2 linked regions of the Pedosphaera parvula Ellin514 genome follow. The protein of the gene in region 1 binds, or shares a complex with, the protein of each later gene. Links are inferred from orthologs where the notes say so. Each region holds a gene or a part of one and is shown in the gene's direction. Other genes may lie near its edges.

Evidence for each region.
Region 2: the proteins of dnaB (region 1) and dnaG are in contact, whole or in part, in a crystal structure (PDB 2R6A), measured with the Geobacillus stearothermophilus proteins. The link is inferred for Pedosphaera parvula Ellin514 from one-to-one orthologs. Residues at the interface, in WP_033016901.1 of Geobacillus stearothermophilus: Ser13, Glu15, Ala16, Gln18, Glu91, Leu92, Asp94, Ala95, Val96, Pro97, Thr98, Ala99, Ala100, Asn101, Tyr104, Tyr105, Ile108; in WP_049624496.1 of Geobacillus stearothermophilus: Lys456, Leu457, Leu458, Pro459, Ala460, Asn463, Ala464, Leu467, Leu535, Leu536, Ile537, Ala538, Gln544, Glu545, Asp548, Tyr549, His552.

The regions. Positions count from the first base shown.
Region 1 is NZ_ABOX02000017.1:75,916-86,890, reverse strand. Bases 2,755-5,581 are described here. They hold dnaB (replicative DNA helicase), read left to right. Parts: upstream 2,755-3,349; coding sequence 3,350-4,813; downstream 4,814-5,581. Other genes in these bases: bamA (outer membrane protein assembly factor BamA), read left to right, coding at 4,817-5,581; CFLAV_RS32365 (virginiamycin B lyase family protein), read right to left, coding at 2,755-3,074. In the rest of the region: CFLAV_RS14895 (MFS transporter), read right to left, coding at 1-1,037; more of CFLAV_RS32365, read right to left, coding at 1,236-2,754; more of bamA, read left to right, coding at 5,582-7,306; CFLAV_RS14875 (OmpH/Skp family outer membrane protein), read left to right, coding at 7,322-7,951; CFLAV_RS14870 (aldo/keto reductase), read right to left, coding at 8,015-9,196; CFLAV_RS14865 (hypothetical protein), read right to left, coding at 9,285-10,532; CFLAV_RS14860 (type II secretion system protein), read right to left, coding at 10,668-10,975. UniProt on the Escherichia coli protein: The main replicative DNA helicase, it participates in initiation and elongation during chromosome replication. Travels ahead of the DNA replisome, separating dsDNA into templates for DNA synthesis.
Region 2 is NZ_ABOX02000011.1:11,808-22,911, reverse strand. What follows is about bases 4,434-7,389. They hold dnaG (DNA primase), read left to right. Parts: upstream 4,434-4,980; coding sequence 4,981-6,798; downstream 6,799-7,389. Other genes in these bases: CFLAV_RS10605 (PHP domain-containing protein), read left to right, coding at 6,895-7,389; CFLAV_RS10615 (CvpA family protein), read left to right, coding at 4,434-4,924. In the rest of the region: CFLAV_RS32165 (reprolysin-like metallopeptidase), read left to right, coding at 1-1,265; CFLAV_RS10625 (DUF362 domain-containing protein), read right to left, coding at 1,273-2,316; CFLAV_RS10620 (tetratricopeptide repeat protein), read left to right, coding at 2,378-4,222; more of CFLAV_RS10615, read left to right, coding at 4,316-4,433; more of CFLAV_RS10605, read left to right, coding at 7,390-8,172; CFLAV_RS10600 (c-type cytochrome domain-containing protein), read right to left, coding at 8,223-8,645; CFLAV_RS10595 (Gfo/Idh/MocA family protein), read right to left, coding at 8,766-9,908; CFLAV_RS10590 (GxxExxY protein), read right to left, coding at 9,948-10,337; CFLAV_RS10585 (sugar phosphate isomerase/epimerase family protein), read right to left, coding at 10,382-11,104. UniProt on the Escherichia coli protein: RNA polymerase that catalyzes the synthesis of short RNA molecules used as primers for DNA polymerase during DNA replication.

The DNA.
Region 1 (10,975 bases):
CCAATCGTGACCCCTTGTTCCTGGGCAGAACTGAAGTTGGAAATCATTCCGAATACTGGAGGGCGGGTCAAACTGGAACCAATCGAGAGAAGAGCCAGTAGAATCAAGACCTGAGTCCAGTTTTGTGCGAAGGGCAATGGTCCCAGGCTTATGGCAACTAGAAACAAGCTCAGGGCGATGAGCTTCGGTTCACCCAAGGCTTTGACCAGGCGACCGGTGGCACCGCCCTGAACCAGCGCCCCAACCAAGCCTGCGTAAATGAACAGATAAGACACTGTTCTGATGCCCTTAGCCGAATCGAACTTAAGGGAAAATTTTGACAAAATGAGTAAGCCGAGCGTGGATTCAAAGCAGGTGAAACAGAAGGTTGCCAGGAAGAAAATGCCGATCAGAAGGCCGACCTTTGGCCGCGACAGGGTGTGCATCCATTGAGCCAAATGAGGACGCGGAGCAACATGTTCGGAAGAGGGTTTCCAGCTTTCAGGCAGGATGGTCAGAGCGAGAAAGAAATTTATGGCGCACAGAGCAAACGCCGCCCAACCGGGACCGGAATCGCCGAAATAAGTTCGCGCGACAGCGGCCAGGATTGGGCCGAAGATAAATCCGAGCCCGAACGCCATGCCGATCAAGCCCATTCGTTTGGAACGGTTTTCGGGAGGGGTGATATCGGCAATATAAGCTTGGGCCACAGTAATGTTGGCACCGCAAACACCAGCGAATGCGCGTGAGGCTATAAGGAGGATGAGTGCTGTGCCTCCTTGCTGCATCGAGGCGTAGGCAAAAATCAGATAAGAAACTGCGGCTCCCGCGGTGCTGGTAAGCAGAACCGGGCGGCGACCGATGCGATCCGAGAGACGACCCAGAAAAGGTGCGAAGACAAACTGCATGAAGGAGTATGCAGCCATGACCAGCGCAATCTGCCAACCGGTCGCATTGAAATTCTTTGCGTAAATCGGCAGCAGGGGAATGACGAGCCCGAATCCGATGAGGTCGATGAATACGGTCAAAAATATAATGCCAACAGAAGGTTTTCTCATGGGGCTTGGACTAGAAATTTTTGCACGAGCCGGAATTGTATGTTGACCGCATAGGCAGAGTTTATGTGCGAAAGCGGTATAGTCAAGCGGAGGGCTGAGCTCGTCTTTGAAAAAGCAGAAACACTCTTGCAGATTTTTCGGGGAGGCCTGATTAAATCGGTTCGTCAAATGCACCAACCATCCGAAAAAACTCTCCAACTAAGGCAACAATCTGGCTCTATAAAAGAGGCTGGGGGAGTTCGATGAACCTTTTATAATGACCTGATAGGGGGTGGTGCTAATAGTGAAATTGGTAATCAGCAGCCAGTTCGCCAAATTCGTCGAACCATCCACCTCATACTTGTCGCCAGCCTGGCCACTCAGAGTCAAACCAGTGTCTCCGCCGGGAAGTCTTTGGATTTTGCTGAACAAAACCGGTACTGCAATCGGGGGGATGATGACATTCAGTAGTGCGTTGGAGCTGGTAATTGAGCCAAAGGCATTGGTTACGACGATGGAATAATTTCCAGCATTGTTCGTCTGCACATTCGTGATTACAAAACTGCTCTGAGTAGCACCTCCGATGTTTGTGCCATTAAATAGCCACTGATAGGTCAGTGGAGCGGCCCCGGCAGCAGTGGCACTAAAACTAACATTAGTGCCAAGATCGACTGTCTGGCTGAGCGGTTCGCTCAATAGAACTGGGACCAGCGAATTGACGGTCAGCGAAGCACTTGAGCTGGTAACAGAGCCGAAGTTATTGCTGACTTTGACAGAGTAATTTCCACCATTGGTTGTCTGCACATTCGTGATTACAAAACTGCTCTGAGTAGCACTTCCGATGTTTGTGCCATTCAATAGCCATTGATAGTGCAATGGTGCTGGACCTGTGGCAGTGACGGTAAACGTGACATTAGTGCCAGGATTTACAGTCTTTCCCTGGGGTTGCTTGGTGATGGCAGGTTTCTGCTGGACGAAAAAGTGATAATAGGTGTTGCCAGTCGGTTCGGTAATCCAGACGTGGCTATCCTTGGGATTGAGAACCAGGTAGGAAAGAGTGGGGAAATAGTTCGTTGCAGGGAGGTGGTATTCGGTAACCAAATGTGTGGAAATATCGACCGAACCGACGGAGTTCGAATTGTACTCACTGAACCAGATTACGCCATTATTCGTATCAATTGTGATACCGTAGGGTCCATTGGTGCTCAGGACACTGGTTGCAGAAGGCAGCTTGAATTCCGAGATCACCCCATTAGTTGTGATGCTGCCGATCCGTTGACCAGCGTATTCAGTAAACCAAAGACTATTCTTGGAATCAGACACAATGTCAAACGGAACACTGCCGGCCGTGGGGAGAGTGTACTCATGCACCACATGATTTGTTGGGTTGATGCTACCGATCTTCGCCTTGGCGCCTTCAACGAACCAGAGGTTGCCATCCGGACCCGGGGTGATGTTGTAAAGGAGGCTGTTGGTGGCGATAACATTTCCGTTACCCGTGATGCCGCGGTACTGGCTAAAAACTCCGCTCGCGGTTACGGCTCCAAGCGCATTGTAGGTTAATTGGGTAAACCAAACGCGACCGTCAGACCCTTTGGTGATGCCTGCAGGGTTGGAGTTGGTGGCGGTAGGGATCAGGAACTCGGGGAGAAAAACTCCATTGGTGGTGATGCGGCCAATTCTATTTGCGTGTGCTTCCGTGAACCAAAGATTGCCATCGGGGCCGGTGGTGATCCCGTAGGGGCGCGTGTCGGCAGTCGGAATTACAAATTCCGTTATGAAACCGGGCCCTTGAACGCTGGATGCGTTGGCCTGGATCCTGGCAATCCTGTTGCCGCTAAATTGTGTCAACCAGAGATTGCCATCCGGCCCCAAAGTAATTGACTGCGGAAGACTGGCTATGACCGGGAAGGGGAAGATATTTACTTCGGGAGCAGCTCCCGCCCTCATCAAGCTTGTGAAAACGAGCAGTGTTGCCAGAAAAGCCAGCCCCAAGCCACGGCATCGGATTGCAGCAGGGCAGGTCTTGAAAGATATACTCGTCTTCTGATTATTCATTTTACAACTCGCATTCTCAGCATTTGGAAATCTCCGCACATCCCTCTAGCGGCGGCGGCGGTTATTACCAAGGCTAACCATATAGGCGATTTTAAGATTTTCGTCCAAGCGAAAATACTGGGCGAGAGTAAAGGCAACCCGTGGAAGGGCAAGTGAAATTAAACTGCCACTTCCTCCACGGATTGGGTTGTTGCCGGCACATTGTGAAAAACCTGTGTGTAAGAACCTGAGAATAGAGGTTTACAGCTGCCGTCCCTTTTCGTTTCAATGATAGTATGAGTGACGGAATGTCTGATGGTGCCGGTGCACCGGGTGATTTTAAGAAGTCCCGCAGGAAAAAAGCTGGTTTTGTCGAAGCGGCTCCCAAGCTGGACCGCTTGCCACCGTATTCTCCGGAGGCCGAGCAGGGGGTGCTGGGATGCATACTTCTGTCGCCAAATGATTGCATCGGTGAATGCGTGGAAAAGTTGAAGGCCGGACCGGAGTCTTTCTATGACCTCCGGCATCAAGTGATCTTCGAGAATTTGGTGGAAATGTATGATAAACGCGAAGCCATTGATCTTATCACTTTGCAGCAGCGATTGAAGGACAAGGCCAAGCTGGATGAGGTGGGGGGGCTTGTTTATCTCGGGACTCTGCCTGACACCGTTCCGTCCGCGGCCAATCTGAGCTTTTACCTCGAGATCGTTTATGAAAAGTTCATTCTCCGGAAGATGATTTATGTCTGTACCGATGTGGTGAACCGGGTGTACAGCTCGGAGGAGGAAGTGGATACGCTTTTGGACGAAGTAGAGCGGGATATTTTACGAATCAGTGAAACGCGCGCTGAAGGGGCTACAGACAAGATGAAGGATCTGGTGAAGAAAGCCATTTCCACCATCGAAGATTACCATCAGCGGCAAGGAATGTTGACTGGAATTCCGACTGGTTTTGCCGACTTTGATAAAATGACGAGCGGGCTGCACGGGGGAGAAATGGTGGTGTTGGCTGCCCGTCCCAGCATGGGCAAAACCTCCCTGGCGATGAACATCGCCGAACATGTGGCGATCGATCAAAAGCTACCCGTCGGGGTGTTCAGCCTGGAAATGACTTCGGAATCCCTGGTGATGCGTATGTTGTGCTCACGATCGAAGGTAAACATGCGCAATGTGCGTGAGGGGTTCCTGGCTGAGCGGGATTTCCCAAAGCTGACCAGCGCTGCCGGCAAGCTGGCCAACGCGCCGTTGTTTATCGATGACACCTCCGGCCTGTCGATTCTGCAGCTCCGCGCGAAGGCCCGGCGCATGTCACAGCAGTATGGAATCAAGCTGTTTGTGATTGACTACTTGCAGTTGCTCCATTCTACTGCGCGCCGAGCCGAGAACCGGCAGCAGGAGATTGCGGATATCTCGAACGGGGTGAAATCGTTGGCGAAGGAACTGGATGTTCCCGTGATCGTGTTGAGCCAGTTGAATCGTGAGTTTGAGAAGGACAAAGATCGCAAACCGCGCTTGTCGGACTTGCGTGAATCAGGTTCAATCGAACAGGACGCTGACCTGGTGTTGTTGTTGTACAAACCAACGAAGGAAGATGATGATGATGCGCCCGCGCAGGAACAGGAAGCGATAGCGGTGAACCTGTTGATTGCGAAGCAGCGTAACGGGCCGACGGGTGACGTGCACTTGACGTTCATGAAGCCCTATACACGTTTTGAAAACGCAGCAAAAGTCAGTGATGATGATGTGCCGACTGGAAATTAGCCGATGAACACCTTTATCCGCCGCGGCGGTTTCCTACTCCTTTTATTGCTGGCTTACGTGCCGAATTCATCGGCGCAATCCCTCTTCGATAAAGTCGCGCAAATCATCATTACCAACGTTGGCCCGGCGACGGTGAGTGAAGATCTGGTTCGGGCGAACATTCATGTCAAAGTGGGAGATCCTTATGTCCGCACCAGTGTCGATGACGATGTGAAGAACCTGTATGCCACCGGCTACTTCTTTAACATCCAGGTTCTGGATAACTTCACGGACAAGGGAGTGGTGCTTACCTACATCCTGCAAGGAAAGCTCCGGCTGACCGGGATCAAATTCGAGGGTAATACCAAGTATAGCAACTCGAAGTTGCTCAAGAAAGTTACCTCCAAAATTGGAGATCCGCTGGACGAGCGAAAACTATTCACCGATTCCCAGGAAATTCAGAAGATGTATCAGAAGTCCGGGTATCCAAGAACCACGGTTAAATATGTCATCAGTAACATTGATGAGCGTGCGGGCCGGGCGAGTGTGATTTTTGAAATCCAGGAGAGTCCCAAGATCAAAATTGTGGAAGTTGATTTCACCGGGGCGAATGCTTTTTCCCAAAAGAAATTACGGCGCGTAATCAAGACCAGAAGGCATTGGTGGTTGTCCTGGCTGACCCGGAGTGGAATTTTCAAGCCGGATCAGTTTGACGAGGATCAGGAGAAATTGAAGGAGTTCTACCAGGAAAAGGGTTATATCGATTTTGAAATCAAAGATATTCGGATCACCAATCCCACGCCGAAGACAATGCGGATCGAGTTCGTGATTTACGAAGGCAATCTATACAAAGTGGGTGCAGTAACATTTAAGGGGAATCTGCTCTTCAATACGAATGATATTTTCCGGGGATTGAAGTTGCAGCACGAACAATCGCACGCGAAGACCAAGATTGGTGAGCATGGTCTTCAGGCCGATGTGGGCATGACTTTCACTCCTCAGGGCCTTCAGGATGATATTCATGCGATCGAGGATTTTTACGGTTCCAAAGGTTACATCGATGTGAAGCAAGGGGCGAACCTGCGGGTAAACAAGATCGCAAATACTGAGAACGGAACAATGGATCTGGAGTACAACATTGATTCCGGCGAAAAGCAATACATCGAGAAGATCGAGATCAAAGGCAACGTAAAGACCAAGGACAAGGTCATCCGCCGCGAATTGGCAGTTTCGCCGGGTGACACATTCGACATGGTGCGCGTCCGGTTAAGCAAACAACGTTTGGAGGGTTTGCAATATTTTGAAAAGGTGGATACGCAACCGGAACCAACGGTCATTCCGAATCATAAGAATCTGATTGTCGGAGTGGATGAGAAGTCCACCGGCCAGTTTACCTTTGGGGCAGGATTCAGCACGGTAGATAGCATTTTAGGCTTTGCCGAAATCAGCCAGTCCAATTTCGATCTTTTCAAGCCGCCTTACTTCACTGGTGGAGGTCAGAAGTTCCGCCTGCGCGTGCAGCTTGGCACACAACGCCAGGACTATCTGATTTCCTTTGTGGAGCCGTGGTTCCTGAATCGTAAGCTGGCTCTGAGCATAGATCTCTTTCACTCGGTGTATAACTTCCAAAGTCTGGATAATCTTTATAACGAAACCCATACTGGAGCCAAGCTGGGGCTAACCCGGGCTCTGGGAAGCGATTTTCTGATCGGAGGAATCAGTTATACGGTTGAAAATGTTGGCATTGTTGATGTCAACGAAAACGCTCCTGCCACTATTTTTAACGACAGTGGAAATACGCTGCTTTCGCGCTTTGGTGTTTCGCTGGCCTACGATACTCGCAACAGCACGACCTTGCCGAACAAGGGCCAGAGAACAGAAATTTCAGCGGAAGTTGTCGGCGGACCTTTGGGTGGAGACGCCAATTTCTATAAAACTGAAGTGAAGAGCGCCTGGTATTTCAAAGGGTTCGCGAAGGATCATGTGCTTGAAATCGTGGGCCGCGCGGGAGTGGCCGATCGTTTGTATGGTTCGAAGGATTTGCCATTCTTTGAACGTTATTACCTTGGTGGTCAATATTCTCTCCGTGGCTACGATTATCGTGGAGTCGGTCCGCGAGAGGCTACGCAAAACGGCCAACAATTTGAACCCATTGGTGGCGATACCTACTGGATGGCTTCGGCGGAATACAGCATTCCAATCATCTCGCGGTTAAGGTTTGCGGTGTTCTATGACATCGGAAGCGTTTATGCGCTGCCTTACAGTTTCCAGACCTCACAGATACATGCAAGAGGACCTGTCATCCCGGGAGCACCGACTCCACTTGGCGCTTTCCAGGATTATGGCGTGGCAGGCAGTACGACAGCCTACAGCGACAACTGGGGCTTGGGATTGCGACTGGATTTACCCATCGGACCACTGCGACTGGACTATGGCATTCCGATTCATCATGATATATTTAATAGTAACAGTGGAAAGTTCCAGTTTGGCGTCGGATTTGCCCGTCCATTATAAGTTAACGATCAAAACATGAAGACTATTTTAAAACGAATTCTACCAGTATTGCTGTTGACCTCTTTGCTCAGCATCCCGGCCATGGCAGAAAGCCGCATTGCGACCATCGATTTGCGCAAAGTATTTGATAACTACTGGAAACGCCAGCAGGCGGAGGCAGCGCTGAAAGATAGAGCTGCGGAGTTCGACAAGGAATATAAGTCGATGGTGGATGACTACAACAAGGTAAAGGAAGATTATAACAAGATTATTGCCTCTTCCAATGACCAGTCAGTGACCCAGGAAGAAAGGGACAAGCGCAAAAGTTCAGCGGAGGCGAAACTGTTGGAAATTAAGAGCAGTGAAAATACCATTCGGGCTTTCGAGAACAATGCCCGGGACCAGCTTGATACGCAGCGCAAGCGGATGCGTGACACAATTCTTCAGGAGATTCGCAACGCCATCAGCGCGAAGGCCAAGGCAGGCGGCTTTAGTCTGGTGGTTGACAGCGCGGCTGAATCCATTAACAACACGCCGGTGGTGCTCTATGACAATCATGATAACGACCTGACTGATGGCATTCTGTCCCAGTTGAATGTCGGTGCTCCGCCAACAGCGACGAAGGAGACTCCCGCGGCAGACGATAAGAAGGAAAATAAGAAATAATCCTTCAAGGGAATTTAAAAGGCCAGCTGCAAGGCTGGCCTTTCTCATGTACCAGAAGAGAGATCAACTCTCGCTCAATCGTTTCTTGGGAGCTTCAAATAACATTTCGTGTGCTTCCTTCAGAATGGCCGGGATTTTTTCAGCAAAGGGGCTGCGTTGAAGAACCGCAGCGAGATTGAGCGAATCCACTTTGCTGGAGTTCTCACCAGGAAACCAATGGTCCGCCTGGCCGAGAAGATTGTAGCGCATTTTTCCCCAGGCGACTAAATCCAACGACTTCGCATAAGTCCACAGCCGGAGAATCTCCAATATATTGATCTGGCCTGGAACATCGATGTATTGAGGCAAGCCTCGGAACCAAGCCTTGCACCAGTCTGCGCCCAAGGTGCGTTCCATCTCAGTTCGCAACCTTTTTTCAATGGGGGTGATGGTGGCCTGTAACTCGTCGTAATAGTCCAATGCCTTGACATGTTCGTCGAAGTCCGATGGTTTGGCGGCACCGCAACTGAGGGTGTGCACCTCGGGCCGAGCCAGGCAATAGAGATCGTTGAAAATCATCGGGGATAACGGAGCGCAGAGATCGACGAGTTTTTTCGGTGGGTCGTATAGTTTGCCGCCCTTGTCATTGGGGCTGATGATAAAGACGCCCATGTCTCTCTTTCGCGCCTCGGTGATCGTAGCCCAGTTCAGATCGTTGACGAAATACCAATGCACGTTGAAGTAATCGAATTCGTCTGTGGCGATGGCTTCCTGGATGATGTCTGTAGTGGCGTGGGTGGAAAAGCCGATAAAGCGAACCCGGCCGTCCTTCTGGAGCTTGCGTGCCGCGGCAAGACATCCGTTCTTTTTCAGAGAATAATCGAGCAGTTGACGGTTGTTAATTCCGTGGAGGGAGAGCAGTTCCACGTGATCGAGCTTTAGATAAGCCATCGACTGCTCAAACTTTTTCAAGAACTCGGCGGGATTCTCGGTTGGTCCCACCTTCGTTTGAACTATAATTTTGTTGCGAGGCAGAGTCGGCAGGATATTGCCGAGTTGCATTTCCGAGGATCCATAGCCGCGAGCGGTTTCAATATGGTTGATGCCGAGTTCGATGGCACGATGGATCGTGGCTTCCAGGTTCGCCTGGTTGTCATGGGGAATTTCCTTTGGGTCGACATCCTGCCACTTGTATTGATAGCGCATGCCTCCGCACGAGATCACGGGCATGGCAAGTTCAGTCCGGCCAAAGCGTCTGTATTTCATGTGCGAGAATTATGGCATGGAAATGGAATTCAGCAACGAAGAGAAATTGATCTTTTGCTGCTTCTGTCCACCCCGGAAGAAAGAGGTTTTAGCGGCTAAGATGGTAAACATGGACTTCGAAAGGAGCGAACCAATCTGCAAATTTTCCATCATGTAATTCCACCTTCCGCGGGGATTCATAGACCACCTCGCCAATGGACTTGGTGGCCGGAATGCCAGTGAATTCAATCCGGGCTGTGGTGCCACCGCGTTTGCAGGCCAGGATGTAAATATCAGATCCGACTTCACGCACGCAGAATTCCATATCCTTCGGATCTTTTATTTTAATGGGGAGTTTCGATTCCGAGGCAACCAGAGCAGGGGCGAGCAGACTTTTATTTCCTACTTCCTCAACCACGGGGCGTAAAACATTTTTCCAGAAGGTCCAGTTCCACCCAAGTTTGGCATCCTCTGGTGGCATCGCCGTTTCAATGTTTCCGCCGAAATAGAGAATACCACGGGCCCCATTGATAATGGCTTCGTAAGTCATGAATCGCTCCTCTGGGAAGGTGGGGAAGCGCAAGGTTTTGCCCGGTCTCACAACTCCGCTCCAGGCGATTTGAAGCACCATCCAAACAGGCATTTTGCCGTCGGCAACTTCCATCATCGTCCTGGTATAATCGCCAACCATGTTGATTTCCTTGTTCGTGAGGAGCGAGTGAGTGCCCGGCGGATAACCAATGGGGTAAATATCGGCTCCAGTGATATCCGAGGCGGTGTTGTAGGGGCGGAGGGTCTGGACTGTTCCTCGCGGTGCCTGAATGATGGCAAGAGGATGGTTGGGATCGAGTTCACGAATTATTTCGCGTGCTTTTACCAAAGGTTCGATTTTAGCTTTACCCCACTCAGGCTCGTCCGTGCCTTTCCAAATACCCAGCCCAGGATGGTCTTTGAATTGAGTGACGACGCGGCGAAGCATCGCTTCATGTTTGGTATCGTGACCTTTGATGCTGGCGAGGTCATGCAAATAGAGCCAGCAATACATGCCGTAACGAGCGGCCGCATCCTCCCATTTTTGCTCGGTTACGAAGGTCTGCTCATCCCATGGATGACCATTGGCTCCGGTGCGGAAGAAAGTGCCACCTGCATCGGCCAGTTCCTCAATGCCATTTTTTCCATTCGGCGCCTTGCTATCGGGAGAAGGTGCGAGCGTGAAGCCAATGGGAAAAACCTTTTTGCCATTGATCACCAGAACATTGTCGGAATTGATGGTGACTTTGTTTCCTGCCTGGGCATCTAGTCGGACGGGCAGGAAAGTAATAATCAAGAGGGTGGCGATCAGCCAAGAAGTGTCCATCTCAATGAATAGTAATGATGTGTCATCAAGTATCCGAAAAAGTTAAGTCGGAATACTCTTCAAGTTTTGGCTCGTGCACGATAGGGGGCTTGGCTGCGAATGAAACCATAAAATATGCCCGCGAACTGCTCAAAATCAATTGTAAGGAGTCAACTGTGTTCCGTGGTCCTCGGAAAGCTCGTAGCGATAATTCCATTTCGGGCGAGTGATCCATTCCGCATGACCATCACAGAAAATCACATGACCGCCTTCCATGCCGTGACCCCAATAAGGGTTGGGATAGTTTTGCCAGGGCCAGTCCGGATTGTGAGGTTCCATCGCATCGAAGATGAGCCAGATATCACTGGGACCAACGACCGTGTCGCGAAGCGGGAGGTTGACATGGCGATAGGCTTGAATGCTTTTTGTGGTCTTTCGCGTGTAGCTGGGATCGTAGAAAGATC
Region 2 (11,104 bases), on another replicon or contig:
CTATTGTTCTAGCCACCAACACACCCAACGATGGGACGGAAGATATTTTCCTGCCGAACCTGGCGAGTACTCAGGCGAGGATCAGAGTGGAAGCGGCAGGTAATATTTTCTTCGATATTTCCCATGGCAACTTCAACCTGGTTCCTGGTGCAAACACACCTTTCCTGACCCTGGACGGGACTTCGTTGGCGTTGGAGGTGTGTGACGTCACAAATAATGCAATCGATCCGAATGAAGCGGTAATCATAAACTTCAATATTAAAAACATAGGTGGTGTGGATACCACCAATCTGATTGGAACTTTGCAGAGCAACAGTGGGGTGCTCAATCCGAGTGCACCACAAACTTATGGCAGTGTGCCGGGAAAAGGCGGCACTGCTACAAAATCGTTTGCTTTCATGGCCAGTGGCACCTGCGGCTCAAACATTACAGCCACAGTGCACTTCCGGGATGGAACAAACGACCTGGGGGATTTGTCAGCCAACTTCAGACTGGGCAAACTGGTTACGACAACGTTTAGTTTTACCAACCTCTCGTACATACGCATTCCCGGCAGTGGCACGATTGGCAAATCAACCATTTACCCCCTGAATCTTACAGTGTCTGGTATCACTGGAGCGGTGAGCAAAGTAACCGCTACTCTGCGTGGGTTGACGCATACCTTCCCGGGCGACATTGATGCCCTGTTGGTTCACCCGAGTGGCGAAAGTGCGCTCTTGCTGAGCGGGAACGGAAGTTCTCCGAGCACCGCAGTGAATCTAACCATTGATGACGATGCGACTAATCAGTTACCCACATCCGGCCTGCTTACATCGGGAACCTTTACGCCCACGAGCGGGGGATTTGGAGATCTTGTGACGCCGGCGCCGGCGGGACCGTATGGATCCGCCTTGGCTGTCTTTCAAGGACTGAGTCCTAACGGTATCTGGTCATTGTACGTGGACGATTCGACCAGCGGAGACAGTGGTAGCATGAGCCAGGGATGGATTCTTAACATCACCACTGCGCGGTCAGTCTGCACCTCCTGCTCGCAACCAGCAGGCATGCCTCCCAGTGTTCGCAATGTTTCGATGATTGGCGGAAACGTGATGATCAGTTGGGATGCAACTGTCGGGAGAACATACCGGTTGCAATCCAAAACAATCATAACGGGAAACTGGAGCGATGTTTCAGGGGATGTGATTGCGACGAGTAACACAGCTACCAAGGTGGACAGTTCCGGCGTGAACAATCAGAAGTTCTACCGCGTGGTGCTGTTGCCCTAACAGGGGACTAGTGAAGCCTGTCCGTCTCGATTTTCTTGAGATCGCTTATACCGATCTCAAGAAGCGATGCATTGACGTAAAGTTCCAGATTCGTCTTGAGGACGGGGACTCCGGCCAACTGCCGTTGGCGATCAATTTCCCGGAGCGAGAGAACATCCAGGGCCACGGGATCTTTGCTGATCCGCAGTTCATTCAGAACTGATGAATAGTGCAGCAGTCCTTTTTCCTCGCCATCATATTGGCAGATGAGTGAATCAACGATGTTTAGAACCACACGATCACCCAGGATAGGCAGCGCGTAGATTTCCGGAACGGCGCGGGATAGATTATCAGCGTCCGTTTCAAAGCGAAGAACATTATCCACACTACCGAGGGCGAGGCTGTAGAGATTGCCGGACACACCAGCCAGATTATGGTGCATCAATGGAGTAATGTTGATGATTTTGGTCATTTGCTGGCTGACCAGCTTGGAAACGTAGGATTTCCGGCCAATGCCAGGTCCTTTTTTGCCAAATTCCATATCGCTCCAGCTCAGATTCCCAATAAGGGCAGTCTCGTAAAAAGTTTTTTCATCGTACCCGGACTCAACACTGCTCGCAACCCGAATGCCAAATCGCTTTTCAAATTCGTAGAAACCGGCAAGGCGTAAATCCACAGAACGCTTATCCCACACGATAATGTTTGTGGCAGGTAATCCGGTTTCCAAAAGGGTTTGAATAACCGCAGCAACCACGGCTGGGCGAGTGCCACTGTTCGGCCCGGGAGTCGAGTAGACCTTGATACCGACGATATCCTGAGTGGAGATAAGGCTCAGCCAGGCCGCCTTCACGGTGGCTTTACCCGTCACATTGGTAATCCCCTGATCGAGCAGGCTTCGAATTCTCTCCGGAATTGGCTGCAAAGACTCGGTGGCCTCGGGGTCGTGGACTATGACTACGCGCGCTTTGGTTGTCTTTCTGTCAGCAGAGGAAAAGAGATTTTGAGCCTGTGCCTGAGAAAGCAAAAGCAGAATCGATAAAAATATGACTATTCGTGAAAATAACCAAAACATAAACGTTATAAACCGTGCGTTTCTTGACACGTCAAGGCGCGAATGTTACCACCTGCATTGAATGCTAACCAACAAAAAGCGATTCGGGAGCTATCTTGGGGTGTTCGTCGCCATGTTTACGGCGGTTGTCCTTACAGGATGTACCCCGGCAGGGCCGCGTGCGCTGCTGGATGGGAAACGCCTGCTGGATGAAGGAAAATATGGGCAGGCGATTGAAAAGTTAAAGACGGCGACCACGCTGCTATCCACCAATGCCAATGCCTGGAACTATTTAGGTTTGGCCTATCAGTACGGGGGACAACCAGCCAACGCCGTAGATGCTTACCAAAAGGCGCTGGGGCTGAACCATGATCTGGTTATGGTTCATTACAACCTGGGCTGCCTGTACTTGGAGCAAAACCGGCCGGATTTCGCCAGGAATGAACTGACAGCGTTCACGTTACGTCAGAATAACGTTGTTGACGGCTGGGTGAAATTGGGGACTGCGCAACACCGACTGCGTGAGACAGCGGCTGCCGAGAAAAGTTTTAACGAAGCGCTACGGATGAATCCACAGAACCCGGAAGTGCTAAATGATCTTGCCCTTGTTTACCTGCAGAAAAATCGACCTTCCGATGCGGAGAATTATTTGAATGCCTGTTTGCGGCTGCAGCCAAATTACGCTCCGGCTTTGCTGAACCTGGCGGTGGTCGAGCAAACGTATCGAAATAACCGGCCACTTGCGTTACAAAAATATAGGGAATACCTGGCCCTGAAGCCGCGGCCGGCAAATTGGGAAGTTGCCAACAGCGCGGCCAGAGACCTGGAACTGGAACTCACGCCCACAGCACATCCAGCAACGAATGTCCAAACCGCAATTGTGCATTCGGCAACAAACAATTTGAAACCGGTGGCCTCGAATCCGGTGAGGGTGGCGAATGTGGTTACCAACGCCGCCAGGACGTCTGAAGTGAACACCAATTCCATAAAAGTCGCAAATACGCCTCCCACCAATAAAACTGTTCCTGTACCGCCAGCATCACAACCTGAGAGGATGGTAAAGCCTGAGGTGGTAAAATTGGCCGAAGCTCCCACGGTTAAACCGGCGCAGGATGTTACAGCCTCACCACAAAGGCAGTCTGCCGAAGCGGTTCCAGAAGCTCCGGCGCGAACGCAGGCAACAGCAACGGTTCCAGCGTTAACGGCGAAGCAGCAGGAGAAACATGGTTTTCTGCAAAAAATGAATCCTGCGAATTTGTTTAAGCACGAACCTAAGAGCGCCAGCACGGGAAGGGCGCAAACAGCCGGAGAAAGCCCGGAAACGAATTCATCCACGCAAGTGTCCAGCAATTTTGAAGCCGTGTCCAAAACGACTTCACCAACCTATGCCACGGTTTCATACCCGCGGTACAGCTATAAGTCCCGTCAAAAACCGACAGCTGGAAATCGGACTGAGGCAGAGCGATTGGTAGCGCGAGGTGCACAAGCACAGCGGGATCGTCGCACCAAGGATGCGGAAACTTCGTATCAATCCGCGGTGCAAGCAGACGCGAGTTACTTTGAAGCGCAATCCAGCCTCGGACTGACTGCCTACGAGGTGGGGGAGATGGGCTTGTCGTTACAAGCCTATGAAAACGCACTAGCCATCAAGCCAGACGCATTTAGTGCGCGTTTTAACTTCTCACTGGGGCTAAAGAAATCGGGTTACATCATTGATGCTGCCCAGGAACTCGAAAAAGCGCTGGCGTGCGGTTCAAATGAACCAGCGAACAATGTGGCAGCGGCCCATTTGGTTCTGGCTAATCTTTACGCCGACCAGTTGCATCAACCGCAGGCGGCACGACCACACTATGTGAAGGTGCTGGAACTGGATCCTCAGAACTCCCAAGGCACAGCCATCCGCTACTGGTTACGGGATAATCCTTAAACCGACTGACTGCCGGAGGGGGTAAGTCGAAAGTTGGCCAGAAACCTGCTTACAACATCATGGGCACAAGTAAAGTGTCCAAATATTGAGCATATGAATCTGCTGAACCTTCCAATCAACTGGTTTGATATCGCCGTGGTAATCGTGGTCTTGTTGGGCATCAACAAAGGCCGGAAGCACGGTATGTCAGGAGAAATGATGGTGATGTTTCAATGGATGGCCATTGTGGCTGTAGGGGCTCTCTTTTATAAGCGATTAGGAGATATGCTGAGTGATTCCTGCCCGTTTGCCCATTGGACCAGCTACATTGCTGTTTATATAACAATTGCCATCGTGGTTAAGTGCATCTTTTCTGTCCTGAAAAAAGGTGCAGGAGGCAAATTGGTGGGCAGCAACATGTTTGGTGCGAGTGAATATTATTTGGGGATGATAGGCGGGGTGATCCGATTTCTATGCATACTCATGGCTGGCCTGGCACTCCTCAACGCCAGATTTTACAGTCCACAGGAGATCGCGCAGTATGACGCATTCCAAAGGGATGTTTATGGCAGCACCTTTTTTCCCGATCTTTCCACGGTCCAGCAGGAAGTTTTTAAAAGCTCTTATTTGGGAAAGTTGGTGAAAACGAATGCGGAGTTTCTGCTGATTAAGTCTACTCCTCCAGAAACCAAGAACTTAAAGCGAAGAGAGGATTTGCCATAAGCACGTTTTAGGGATAGAACAGATCACTGTGTTGAAATAGTGATTTGTTTTGTTCCATGACCGGCTTTTTTTCGCAAGCAACCAGAGAGCAAGTTCGATCTGCCAGTGATATTGTAGATGTCATTGGCTCCTATCTTCCATTGAAGCGGGCTGGGGCGAACTTCGTAGCGCTATGTCCGTTTCACAAGGAAAAGTCTCCCAGTTTCAACGTCAATCCTCATAAGCAGATTTTTCATTGCTTCGGTTGTCATAAGGGTGGCGACGTTTTTACTTTCGTCAAGGAGTACGAGAACATTCCATTTCCGGATGCTGTAAAAAGGCTGGCTGAACGCGCCAAGATTCCTCTGGAAATGGACAATAATCCCGCGCAGCAACAGAGTCGGCATTTAAAGGATGTGCTCCTGCAAATCCACGAGCAAATCACCCAGCGGTGGCAGAGTGCGCTGGCCAATGAAGCAGCCGGACAAATTGCCCGTGATTACCTTGTACAACGCGGTGTTACCGAAGAAGCGATTAAACTGTTTCGCCTGGGCTATGCGCCGGATGTCTGGGAGGACACGGTTAACTGGTCCAGGAGCAAAGGATTTGATCCGGTGGTCATGGAGCAATCGGGATTGATATTGCGCAAGGAAGGATCGGATCATTATTACGATCGGTTTCGAGGAAGGTTGATTTTTCCGATTTGTGATGAACAGGGGCGGGTGATTGGTTTTAGCGGGCGGGTGCTTTCAGGGGATCAAAAAACTGCCAAATATGTCAACTCCCCGGAGACGCCAATATTTACCAAAGGCAAAGTTTTCTTTGGATTGGATAAATCGAAGCGAGCCTTGCTGGAGGCACAATCCGCGATTGTTTGCGAAGGACAGCTTGATTTGATCGCCTGCTATATGGCAGGCGTGCAGAACATGGTGGCACCGCAAGGGACCGCGCTGACGGCGGATCATGCGCGTATTTTGAAACGATATGCGGAGGAGGTCGTGCTCTGCTTTGATTCGGATAATGCGGGGCAGAATGCAGCGGTGCGTTCGCTCGATAGTTTGCTCGCCAGCGGGTTGGCCATCCGTGTGGCGGTAGTCCCTGCACCACACGATCCTGATAGTTTTATCAAGGAATACGGGGGCGAGGCTTTTAAGGAGTTGGTGAAAAAGGCGAGCGGTTTTTTCGACTATTACCTGAACCGGCTTTGTGAAACGAATGATGTTGCCAGCGACAAGGGGCGACTCATTATCCTGCAGGAAATGGCGGAGGCGGTTTACAAGACGGGCAATGTCGTGTTAATCGATACCTACGCTCAAAAAACAGCGTTTCGATTGGGAGTTCCTCCCGAGGCTGTGCGAGCTGAATTCAGGAAGGCCTCACGATCCAAAAATGCCACACCACTTGAAGTTGAAGAAGCGATCGAGATAAAGCCAAGCAAAGTTCCCTTGAACACTCCGGAGCATTGGTTTTTAAAGCTGATTTTTCTTCAAGAGGAAGGAATGGATTGGATTCACGCGCATCTGGATCCCAACTGGATTCAACACCTGACGGTGCGGCAAATCGCCGTGATGCGGCTGGCGGTTCATGCACAAGGAACATGGCAGGGAGTGGCGACTTTTCTCAATGATTGTGAGTCCGAAGAGATGCGCAGCCTGATCACTGAAGCATCATCAGAAGAGCGGCCCATTCCAAATCCAACGCAGCAGATGAATGACATCGTGTTAAGGCTACGCAATCAATTCATCGAAAGGCAAATGGCTGTGCTGGCACAGGAAAGCGGCAAGCCGGGTTTGGGCGATGAAGAGCGCCTCGCCATTTTGGTGCAGCAACAGAAATTGAGGCAATTAAAGCGTCAACCTTTGACTCCGTTGGCAGAGCCGGAAGGACCTTTTTGACGCGGCATGGGGGCCTTTAAGGTGGTGCCTCAATTTGATTGGAGGCAGCAGTCAAATCGGGTAATCACTTCCGCATGTTCGTTCCGTGATGATTTTATGAAAGATGCGAGAGTTCTTTTATTTGGCGCGATCCTGGCGGTCGTTCTGCTCTCTGGATTAAATGTTCCGGCAGAGGAGAAAGGGCAGTGGTTGAAGGGGAATCTTCATACCCATTCGCTTTGGAGCGACGGCAATGATTATCCGGAGATGATTGTGGATTGGTACAAGGAGCATGGCTACAACTTCCTTGCGCTTTCCGATCACAATGTGCTCCTCAGCGGGCAGCGGTGGACTGGAGCAAATACAAACCGGGGAGGCAGTGTGGCCCTGGAAAGATACGTGGCAAAATTCGGGACGAACTGGGTGGAGCTTAAAACCGAGGCGGGAAAAACTGCAGTAAGATTGAAGACCCTGGCGGAATTTCGTGGAAAATTTGAGGAGCCGGGAAAGTTTTTGTTGGTGCCGGGAGAAGAAATCAGCGCCCAGTATAAAGTTCTGCCAATTCACATGTGCGTGTCGAACATACGCGATGTCGTTCTGCCTCAGACAGGAGGCAGTCGGGCCGAGGTGCTGCAGAATAACGTCAATGCGGTTTTGGAGCAGCGAATGGTCACCGGCCAGCCGATGATTCCACATATCAATCATCCGAACTTCGGTTGGGCGCTCACGGCGGAGGATATCATGGGAGTAAAGGGGGAGCGATTCATGGAGATTTGGAATGGCCATCCCGTGGTACATAACTATGGAGACAAGGACCACGCCAGTGTGGAAAGAATCTATGACATTGTGCTAACGAAACGATTGGCGGAGCTGGGGATGGAACCAATCTGGTGCACCGCGGTGGATGATGCACATCATTATCTGGGCACGGTGGAGAAAGAGAGTCGTCCAGGCCGTGGATGGATAATGGTGCATGCGGAGAAGTTGACCCCGGAGAGCATTATTGCGGCGATGGAAGCCGGGGATTTTTATGCGAGCAGCGGGGTGAAGTTGAAGGAGATTCGGCGCGAGAAGGATAAGCTTGCCATCGAGATTGAGCCGGAAGAAGGAGTGACGTATACGACACAATTCATTGGAACTCGCAAAGGGTATGATACGAAGAGCGAACCGTTGCCTTTGAAGGGAGGCAATCCATTTCCAACGACGCGCAAGTATAGTGATGAGATTGGGATGGTGCTGGCGGAAGTAAAAGGCACATCTCCCTGTTATAATTTGAAGGGAGATGAAATTTATGTCCGGGCCAAGGTGATTTCTTCGAAGCTGAAGGAAAATTATTATCAGAAGGGCGATCTGGAGACGGCGTGGGTGCAGCCGTTGGTAACTGGAGTGAAATAAAAACGCTTCCGACGTGAATCGGAAGCGTTGGCGTGAATTTCAAATTCGGATTACTTGGCGCCCTGGTCGATCCAGGCCCGGACGAGGCTGACCTGCTCCTTGGTGAGCTGAGGGGTGTCCTTGCTCTTGGGTGGGGGCATGAAGTCGTCTTCGTCGCCGGCGTGTGCCACAGAAAAAACCAGCAGGCTCTTCTCGCTTTTGCCTGCGATGATGTCAGGGCCATTTTCGCCACCTTTGATGGCAGCTTCGATGCTGTCGAGGCGGAGTTTGGATTTCTGCTTGTCTGGGCCGTGGCACTTGAAGCAGGATTTTTCGAGGAGCGGTTTGATATCCGTGGCGTAGCTCACACCTGTCTTGGTGGCGGCAGGGGGGAGTTTGCTCGCATCCATTGCCTTTTCCTCAGCTGCCGAGGCCGAAAAGAGGGAGAAAGCGAGAACGGAGGTAATCGCTACACTGAGAGTTAAAGATTTCATTGTATTGATATGCTTTAAATTGCGGACTCAATTATGATTCAAGACGGTTTCGCCGTCAAAAACATTCAGTCGGGGTAAATACCGTAGTTTCAGGGGGAAACTTCGGTATTCGAACCTCATTTACTTCAGTTTAGGCACTTTTTCCCATTTGCCGGTTTTGGCGGACTTCAGAACGGCGTCGCAAACGTATTGGGTTTCCAGGGCGTCGCGGAAATCGGGATGGGCGCTCTTGGTGGATTCCAGGCTCTTCAGGAAATCCGCCACCTGATGAATGAAGGTATGCTCGTAACCAATTTGGAGGCCGGGCACCCACCAGTTCTTCATGTAGGGCTGGTCGGGATCGGTCACATGGATGGAACGCCAGCCGCGAGTACGGCCTTCGTCGCGGTGATCAAAATATTGCAGGCGATGCAGATCGTGGAGATCCCAGGCGATAGAGGCGTTTTCACCGTTAATTTCGAAGGTGTAGAGCGCCTTGTGACCGCGGGCGTAACGAGTCGATTCGAACGTGGCGAGCGAGCCGTTGTTGAAGCGGGCCAGGAATGCGCAGGCGTCATCGATGCCAACTTTTTGAACCTTGCCGGTAAGCGTATGCTTGCGTTCCTTGATGAAGGTTTCCGTCATCGCGGTCACAGTGTTGATGCTGCCGTTGAGCCAGATGGCGGTGTCGATGCAGTGTGCCAGAAGATCGCCCGTCACACCGCTGCCAGCGGCTTTGACATCCAGACGCCAGAGCCCGGCGCCGCCTTGAGGGAGGTCTTTGGAGATGGTCCAGTCCTGGAGGAACTTGGCGCGGTAATGGAAGATGCGACCGAGCTTTCCTTCATCGATGAGTTGTTTGGCGAGGGTTACGGCAGGGACGCGGCGATAGTTATACCAAACCATGTTTGGCACGCCGGCTTTTTTGATCGCAGCCACCATCTTTTCGCCTTCGGGGCCATTCATGGAAAGCGGCTTCTCGCAGAGGATCATTTTGCCAGCTTTGGCAGCAGCCATGGCGATTTCGGCGTGGGTGTTATTCGGTGTGGCAATATCGATGAGATCGATGTCATCGCGGGCGATAAGTTTGCGCCAATCGGTTTCGACAGATTCGTAACCCCACTTCTTCGCGAAAGCAGTGGCTTTTTCGCCGTCACGCGCGCAGATGGCCTTAAGGACGGGTTGATATTCCAGGTCGAAGAAATTATTGACCTTGCGGAAGGCATTGGAGTGCGTACGGCCCATAAAGCCGTAACCGATAAGACCTACATTTAATGGTTTCATAAATTAAAAATGGCCACGAAAAGGCACAAAAGGCACAAATTAAAATTTTTCTATTACGTCGTTGATGATGTATTTTTTGATCTGGAATTTTCCTGCTCCGAAGTTGATTAGCAAGCCGTGTTCGATTCTTGATGCACGAAGGTATCCCAATAACTGTGCCACATGTTCATCTACGACGGCGCGGACTGCTTTCAATTCTACGATTAACTGGTTTTCCACAAGGAGATCTGCGGAAAAGTTGCCCAACAAGGCTCCATCTTCATCAAATACTTGTAATGGATGTTGCTGTTGCACCTCGAGGCCTTGCTTCCGCAGGCGGTTTACCAAGGCGTTCTCGTAAATCTTTTCCACGTGGCCGTTACGGTGATAACGATGAATCGCATATCCCGTTTCTCTTATCACATCGCACAGACGCATGATGTCACTCATAACTTTTTGTGCTTTTTTGTGCTTTTTGTGGCAAGGCAGAGGCTTCAGGCCCAGCCGTGGTTTTCGCGGACTTGAATCATGGAGGCCAGGATATTGTTCCAGGTTTCCTGTTTATGCATGACTTCATTGGGAAACATGCAACCGTCCCAACAGATGTGCTTGAACTTTTTGGTGACCTTGCCGGCATCGTCGCGCATCCAGTAGCCGGCATCGCGGGCAATGTTTAATTTGCCGTTGGGGTCAGTGGCAAGGCAGTGGCGGCCGGTTTTGTCGTGTGAGCCAGAACCTTTTACCGTGGCGTCATTTTGAGCGACGTGGAAGTCCATGGTCCATGGGCGCAGTGCCTTCGTCATTTTCTTCATCGCCGTATGGAATTGATCCGGTTCCCAGTGATACTTAGTGGGGACAATACGGTGTTCAGGGGCGTTATAGCCGAGAGTGTAGAGAAGGGTGTGGGCCATGTCTGCCTGGAAGCCGACGACCTTGGGTTGACCGACTTCTTCGAGGAGTTGAACCATGTATTTCCAACTGTGCATGCCGCCCCAGCAGATTTCGCCTTCGGCCGCGAGACGTTCGCCATGATCCTTGGCGACCTTGGCAGCTTCCTTGAAAGTTTTTGCGATCTTCTTCGTGTTGCCTTTGGGATCTTTTTCCCAATCGGTGACGCCGGCTGCGGAGTCGATGCGAACGACGCCGTAGGGACGAATATCGAGATCACGCAATTTTTTGGCGATGCGGCAAGCCTTCTTGACCTGGTCGACAAATTT